DNA from 2 places in the Ruegeria sp. AB5 genome. Region 1 is predicted to be linked to the other one. Evidence: riboswitches for the same ligand, from Rfam matches in the RefSeq annotation. Region 1 holds a riboswitch; the other holds the start of a gene.
The links. A riboswitch is a leader RNA that binds a small molecule or an ion and turns the genes downstream of it on or off. The one in region 1 is predicted to bind cobalamin.

Region 1 (4,040 bases):
GCTCGGGCGTCACCTGTGACGGTCCCGCCTGCCCCAGCCTGACCGATTTCGTGGCCGAGATCCGGTTCTCGGGGTCCTCGGTCATGGCAGAGACGGTTCTGCCCGCGCTGATCATCGGCTTTGCGCGACAGGAAGGCCTGACCGCAACACCAACCCGTGTAGATGAACGCAGCTTTGCTTATGAGATAAGCCAGCCCGGGCGCACTGCCCCTCTGGCGCGCTTTTTCTTTCACGTGGGCACAACAGATCAGGGATTTTCGGACCTGTTCGGTGACGCTGCTGATATTGTCATGGCCCAGCGCGAAATCCGGGACGCCGAAACTGACGCGGCCAAAGCTGCGGGCCTGGGTGATTTGACCCGCCCTCAGCGCGCGCGGATTGTTGCGCTGGATGCAATCGTCCCGGTGGTCGCGCCCGAAAACACAATTCGGCAGATATCACCTGCGGATCTGGTGCAGGTTCTGTCCGGAGACCTGACCAACTGGATCGATCTGGGCGGGCCTGATGCCCCAATCGCCCTGCACATGCCGGATATCGGATCGGGCCTGTCACAGGACGTTGAAGACCAGCTTTTGCGTCCGGCCAATGCGCAAGTGTCAAAAACAGCGTTCCGACACGCCCGAAACCGCGATCTGATTCATGCGGTCACCAGTGATCCTTTTGCAATCGGCATCACGACACAAGCTGGTTCGGACACCACGCGCGCCCTGCCTTTGACCGGTGGCTGCGGCCACGCGCTTGCAGCGACCCGCCAATCGATCAAAACAGAAGACTACCCGTTGACTTCGCCGATGTTTCTGTACCTGCCGCAGCGCCGCCTACCGCGTATCGCACGCCAGTTCCTGGCCTACAGCCGATCGCCGGACGCCCAGTTGGCGATACGACAGGCCGGGCTTGTGGATCAGGCGCCGGAAACCTTGCCGGTCGGCCTGCAGGGTGATCGTCTGGCCAACGCCATCGTCTCGGGCGGTGCAGAGGTCGGCCTGGATGAGCTGCAACGCATGATCGCCGCCCTGCGCCCGCTGACGCGCCTGTCCATATCCTTCCGGTTTGAGCCAGGCAGCTCTCGCCCGGATGCGCAATCACGGTCCAACATCCTGCAACTGGCTCATGCGCTTGAGACGGGCGGTTTGATGCCCCGCAAGCTGGTGTTTGCCGGCTTCAGCGACGGGGATGGCGCGGCCAGCAGTAATGCCCGGATCGCGTTGCGGCGGGCTCAAACGGTCCGCAATGCAGTTCTGGCGGCGGTTGAAACCGAGATCCCCCCAAGCGTCGAAATCACAACAGAAGGGTTCGGAGAGGCTATGCCCATGGCGTGTGATGACACCGAATGGGGCCGAAAGGTGAATCGCCGCGTCGAGGTCTGGATTGAATGAAACGCTGTGGCGAGCTGACGCCTGATCGCCCGCCTCAACGTGAACGGAGATTGCCTTTTTCAATCCTGTCGCGAGGGCCGATGCCAAGACGCGCATGACTAAGTTGAATAAAATCAGGCTGTTGCGCGCCCTCAGAAAGGCGCTGCCCACGTCTTGTCCGTCGCCAAATCTGCGCTGAATCCAACGCCTTGTGAATACAGGTTGACTGCCGAGGGAAAACTCTGCCATGAGCGTTTCTGTGTCCGGTTCCGGGTTTACCCGGATAAAAGGGAATGCGGTGCGGGTTTTTCAAATGATCACCCAATGCCGCAACTGCCCCCGCAACTGTAAGCGGTGAGCAGGGCTGATATGCCACTGGGATATCCCGGGAAGGCCAGTCCGATGCTTTGACCCGCAAGTCAGGAGACCTGCCGGATATGCGCCCTCGGAAAAGGGTGCGTCACCGACGCCGGGGCGTGCGTCGGGCCGGTGCCCGGAACGTGGGCAGTTGGTCTCGTTCGCCTTTGCGTCAAGCAATGAAACGTGCCGGGGTTGGCACGACGGGACAAGGAAGACTACCTCATGAAAAAGCTGCTCTGCACGGCTGCTGTTGCGCTGGCATTTCCTGCAATGGCACAGGCGCACTTTCTTCTGGAATACACCACGGACACCATGATCGATGCACCCGGTAACGTGCCGGTCAAGCTGATTTTCTGGCACCCGTTTGAAAACGGTCATGTGATGGATCTGGAAAAACCGCAGGAATTCTTTGTGATCCACAACGGTGAAAAGACCGACCTGCTGGGCACGCTGGAACCTGTTCTGTTCTCCAGCCCGGAAAACGAAGGCACGGGGTTCAAAGGATCGGTGCCCGTCAAACGCTCGGGCGACTATGTCATGGTCACGGTGCCTCAGCCCTACTACGAGGAATCCGAGGATGTCTACATCCAGCAGCTTACCAAGGCCTTCCTGAACCGTAACCAATTGCCGACCGACTGGATGAACCCCGTTGGTCTGGAAACCGAAATTGTCCCGCTGAACAAGCCCTACAACATCATCGCAGGCTCGACCTTTACTGGACAGGTCCTGGCCGATGGCGAACCGGTCGCTGGCGCAGAGATCGAGATCGAATACATGGCGGCTGAACCGAACATGGACAGCGCAGCCTCGACTGATCCATCCGTGTCGCCGATGCCCGGTGGTGCTGTTGTCGCTCTCTCGGATGCCAATGGTTATTTCTCATTTGGTGTTCCGAAAGCCGGATACTGGGGCTTTGCAGCACTTGGGTCGGGTCCACAAACCCGGCATGAGGGCAAAGAACTGAGCCAGGATGCGGTGATCTGGATCCGCGCCTGGGATATGGAGTAAGCGCGAATGCACATTGTCGATGGTGCCCTGTCCAACCCGGTCGTGATCGGCGGAGCCGTCGCAGCCGCCGGTGGGATCGCCATTGGGTTGAGATCGCTTGATCTGGACCGCATCCCGACCGCCGGGGTGCTGTCTGCCAGTTTCTTTGTGGCCTCGCTGATCCATGTGCCGATCGGGCCGTCTTCGGTGCATCTGATACTCAATGGTCTGGCCGGGCTTCTGCTCGGCTGGGCAGCCTTTCCGGCCTTGTTTGTGGGGCTGTTGCTGCAGGCGGTCTTCTTTGGCTTTGGTGGCTTGACCGTACTGGGGATCAACACGTTCAATATTGCACTTCCGGCAGTCCTGGCCGGTCTGTTGTTCAGGCCCCTGATCGGGCGTGGAACACCAGTGTTTGGTGCGATTTGGGGCGGTATTGGCGGCGCTTTCGCAATAGCTGTCACAACGATCATGGTTGGTCTCTCACTTGCCTTGTCGGGGGACGAATTCCTGCCCGCAGCCAAGCTTGTCTTCTTTGCGCATATGCCCGTGATGGTCATCGAGGCTGTGCTGACCGGTTTTGCCGTCCTGCTGGCGCGCAAGGTAAAACCGGAATTGTTTGTGACAAGGTTTGCCGCATGAAGCAGCTGACGCTCATCCTGACCCTTTGCTGCGTTCCGCTTCCGGCGCTTGCCCACAAGGTAATCGCCGGGATATTTGCGTCTGGCGATGCCATCGAAGGGGAAATCGGGTTCTCCAATGGCACCATGGCCGTGGACACCAAAATTGTCGTAACCGACGCTGATGGGAGCGAACTGGGCCGCACAATGACGGATGCGGACGGGTTCTTCGTCTACATTCCGACCGCAGCGGTGGCGCACACATTCTTTGCCGATCTGGGAGCGGGACATGTGGCCCAAGTGACCATGTCTGCGGAAGACGTGGCCGAAATCATGGGTGTTGCAGCCGTTTCGGACACTGCCACCGAGCCCGAAAGGCATGTATCAGAACCTGTATCCGGCGGCGTCTCTGTGGCCTCTCTCAGCGCTGAAGAACGTGAGGTCATCGCGGAACTTGTCCGAGACGAGTTGCGCCCCCTACGCCGCGAGATCGCTGCCTATCGAGAGCACAATGATTTCCAGACCGTTCTGGGCGGCATCGGCTATATCTTTGGTCTGTTCGGGCTGGGGTTCTATCTTGCGGCAAGACGAAAACTGGCACCCTGATGGCGCACGTACTCGGACCACAGGAAAGAACACTCGCCGAGGCTGGCACGGTCGGTCGCCAGGGTTTGATCGCCGCGCTTGATCCGCGCATGCGCATCGTTATGGCTTGTGTCTT
Region 2 (4,040 bases), on a different contig from region 1:
ACTTGAAGGTATCTTCCGCGCCATTGCCGGTTTGATAGTCCAGCAGCACCAGAAATTCCGGGTTCGAGGCCGCGACGGCTTCCCACGACGTGCGGCCCCAACTGGTATCCATATCATGGGTCACGTTCACACCACCGGCAGCCGCGATCATCGCGTCCGGGATTGCGAATTTGCCCGCAGTGAAGGGCGCATCGGCCGGGCCATCCAGCAGGAAAACGCGCGGTTTGGTCAGATCGGCAGTTTTTGCTTCGATTGAGGCCAATTGCTCTTTCCAGCCCGAGACAAGCTCTTGCGCCTTGTTTTCGACATGCATGACCTTGCCCAGACGCAGTACGTCGTCAAACAGCAGGTCCATGCTTGCCTGGGGACGGTCTTTGTTCAGGTGAACGCAGCTTTCGGTCAGAACCATGGTTTTGATGCCAAAGGGTTCCAGAGTGTCAGGTGTGACTTCACCGCCCGGCTGCATGCCATAGTACCATCCGGCGAAGAACAAATCGGGCTCGACGGCGACAAGGTTTTCGACCGTGGGATATTTCGGGGCCAATTCAGGGATGTCGCCGCGCTGCGCATCGAAATCCGGGCTGGTTTTGTACCAGCCGGTAATGCCGGTTAGGCCGACAACGCTGTCCTGCAGGCCCAGAGCAAACGCCATGTCGGTCATGTTCATGTCGTGAACAACAATCCGTTCGGGCTTTTGCTCGAATACCAGCGGTTCGCCGCAATTGTCGACGGTCACTTCACGCGCCGCCGCGCCACTTGTCAGGCCGAACACAAGGGCCACGGACCAGAGTTTCTGCATCATCAATTCTTCCTTTTACGATGACAGTGTTCGTCTTCGGATATCCAGCGCCGGGATCACACGGCCTTCGTGCTGGAAACAGAGGTAGTCGACGCCGAACGTGTCGCGGACACGATCAGGGGTCAAAACGTCATTGACAGGCCCAAAGGCGGTCAGACGGGTGGATTTCATCAATGCAACATGGCTGGCGAATTCCGGGATCATGACCAGATCATGAACGATCATCACCACGGTCACACCCAATTCCGCGACCAGAGACAGCATGTGCCCCTTGGCATCGGGGTCCAGATGATTGGTAGGTTCGTCTAAAAACAGCAAGGACGGGTTCTGGGCCAAAGCGCGGGCAATATGGGCGCGCTGTTTCTCACCGCCTGACAGTCTCGACATCTGTTTGTCGGCCAGATGAGACAACTCGGCGATGTCCAGAACGCGTTGCAAATCCGCTTTGTGGTTTTCGGCGGATCGGTCGGCTTTGATCGGGATCTGACCCAACGCCACATAGTCGCGCAAGCGCAACCGTCCGTCCGGCACTTCCTGTTGGCCGACAACGGCAATCCGTCTGGCCCGTTGCTGAGACGACAAGCTCCGCAGGCTTTGGCCCTGAATACGCACATCACCAAGCGCCAGGCGTGCCACCCCGCAGAGCAGGTTCAGAAGCGTGGTTTTTCCCGCACCGTTCGGGCCGGCAATGGCCAGGATCGACCCTTCCTCAAGCGTGAATGAGGCACCTTGCAACAAGACATCCCCATTCAAGGCGTAGTACTCCAAGCCCTCGGCAACCAAAAAACTCATGACGCATCCTCAGTTGGCAAACGCGGCATGCGAGACAGGGTTTTTGTATACAAAGCCAAGGGGCGGTTCGTCGCGCTTGTCCAGCCATCCTTGCTTTCGCGGAACTGGTAGGCGAATTCGGCCAAGGCGCTCAGGTCGTCGGTTGTTTGTATGTCACCAAACAGGTATTGTGCTTTGCCTTTGGCTTGCAGACCTACTGTCATGGGGCGGTCACATCCCGCCATGCAGTCGATCAGATGCGTGGTGAACCCGCCCGGAAGCTGACGGCTCAGTATCTTCTGCGCCTGTTTCGCCGGAATCGGGCCCATGCACGTGGCGCAGATCAGGACAAAATGATCAGACATGAACAGCTTGATCCGCCTGACCAAGGGTCAAGTGCAGAGCGGATTTGCTGGTTGCATCAGCAAGCGGATTTGCCATCAAGCCTCCTTCCGGGACGCCCCGCCCCAGGTTGGTTCAACATCTGATGGCAGGTCTCCTGACTTGCGGGTCATCGCTTGGCCAACCTTCCCGATCCTATGGACCAGTGGTGATGTGGCGTCGCTTTCCGCTTACAGTTGCGGGGGCAGTTACGGCCTTGGCCCGAGGGCCGCACCGTATTCCCATTTTCATCCGTCGGGACAAGCCTTCGGGAACCATCCCGCTCAGCTAGTCTGGTGATCATAGACTTGTCAAGCGCGTGTTTGATCGGTTGAAAGGCGTGGCTGTCCATGCCAATCCGTACAGACGGTGTTCAGCCTGTCTACCGTTGATTTCGAACCCTCAATGCGCAGGCCAAGTCGCGGACGTGAACCACACGCGCGGGCTCAACAGGGGCTAGTAGTCTGCGACCAGCAGGAAATCGGGCGCGGTATCCTCGTCAATTGAGGCGAATCGAGGGATAGGATCCTCAAAAACGTTGTCTGTCCGGTCATCATTGACTGTCGAGACCTCGCCGATCAGACAATCCCCGCGTTCGGCCCAGAACGCATGCCATATACCTGGCATCAAGGTGACGCTTTGACCGGGTTTCAGGCGCAGATGTTCACCGGGTTTGATCGTGACCGGGCAGGCGTCGCTGGGCACCACCACCGGCGTATCACGGTCGATGCCGCCATCCGGGTCCGAGGCGTAAATCTCCATCACCAGATCACCACCGCCGCGATTGATTATATCCTCGGCCTTGATGATGTGGCGGTGCATCGGGGAAAGCTGCTTGTCCCGTGAAATCAGCAGCTTTTCTGCATAGAGCATCCCGCGCCCCTGATTCAGGTCGCTTACGTCGCCATTGCGCAGGGTGAACAGGAACAGACCCAGATCATCGAAATTGCCTTGCCCATAGTCGGTGATGTCCCATCCCAGACCGCGTGAGCGGACGCTTTCAGCCTTTGCACTGCGCATCTGATCGGGGGTCCAATCGGCAAAGGGCGGCAGAACAGCGCCGAAAGAGTGGATGAACTCGTGGGCCTCGGCCTTGATGCGGTTGACGTCGGATCGTTTCATTTTGGGTCCCTCTGAGGGGTTAAAGCTCGTGCGACCAGGGTGGGTTTGCCCCGGCACGCGATACGGTGACTGCGGCAACTTTGGCGCCCATGGCAAGCGCATCCCGCAACACATCAGGCGACAGGGCACGCAGGCTGGATTTCGAAAGCTGACCTGCGCTTTCCAGTGCAGCCAGCACACCGGCATTGAACGTGTCGCCCGCACCGACCGTATCCACAACCTGTACAGGCTTGACAGGTACGGAAACCTCGGAGCCGTTGGACAGATAGCCTGACGCACCTTCGCCACCGCGGGTCACAATGACAACCGAGGGTCCGGCCTGCAAAAGAAGCGGTACTTTTTCAGCGTGGCTTTCTGGGCCTGGGATGATCCAGTCCAGATCCTCGTCCGATACCTTTACGATATCCGATTGCCCAATCATGCGATTCAGACGGGTGCGGTATCGGGTCTGGTCCTGTATGAAACCGGGTCGGATGTTGGGATCCAGCATCACCGCCCGCTCAGCGCCATGCCGGTCCAGCATCGCAGCGTAAGCGTCGGCACAGGGCTCGCAGGCCAGGCTGATGCCGCCGAAATATAGCGCGGAAACGGCAGGCAAGTGATCCGGCAGATCTTCGGCCCGCAACATACGCCCGGCCGTGTTTTCATCGACGAACGTGTATGAGGCGTGACCGTCCTTGAGTTGAACAAATGCCAGCGTAGTCGGACGATCCGAAATGATCACATGTGTGCCGTCAACATGGCTGGCGCGAAGGTCATCGGCCAATTGTTGCCCGAACATGTCCGAGGACAGCCCGGTCAGCATTCCGACGGGTGCGCCCAGCCGACCCAACGCAATCGCAGTATTGAAAACCGCGCCGCCCGAATGCGGAACAAACCCATCCGTGCCGGATATGGTCGGTTCGGCAATCATGTCGATCAGGGCTTCACCGCAACACAGGATCATCCCATTTCCTCTTCTGCTTAG

Region 2: linked by a shared signal. The riboswitch ahead of ACR0L4_RS08395 (DUF1636 family protein) and the one ahead of ACR0L4_RS18050 (DUF4198 domain-containing protein) in region 1 are both predicted to bind cobalamin.

What each region holds. Positions count from the first base shown of each region.
Region 1 is NZ_JBQGAE010000012.1:114,664-118,703, forward strand. It holds gene ACR0L4_RS18045 (phosphate ABC transporter substrate-binding/OmpA family protein) at 1-1,376, shown strand, start outside; cobalamin riboswitch at 1,603-1,805, shown strand; gene ACR0L4_RS18050 (DUF4198 domain-containing protein) at 1,938-2,723, shown strand; gene cbiM (cobalt transporter CbiM) at 2,730-3,341, shown strand; gene ACR0L4_RS18060 (cobalt ABC transporter permease) at 3,338-3,925, shown strand; gene cbiQ (cobalt ECF transporter T component CbiQ) at 3,925-4,040, shown strand, end outside.
Region 2 is NZ_JBQGAE010000003.1:185,728-189,767, forward strand. It holds gene ACR0L4_RS08385 (ABC transporter substrate-binding protein) at 1-802, opposite strand, end outside; gene ACR0L4_RS08390 (ABC transporter ATP-binding protein) at 815-1,591, opposite strand; gene ACR0L4_RS08395 (DUF1636 family protein) at 1,588-1,935, opposite strand; cobalamin riboswitch at 2,043-2,244, opposite strand; gene ACR0L4_RS08400 (D-lyxose/D-mannose family sugar isomerase) at 2,408-3,073, opposite strand; gene ACR0L4_RS08405 (carbohydrate kinase family protein) at 3,093-4,019, opposite strand.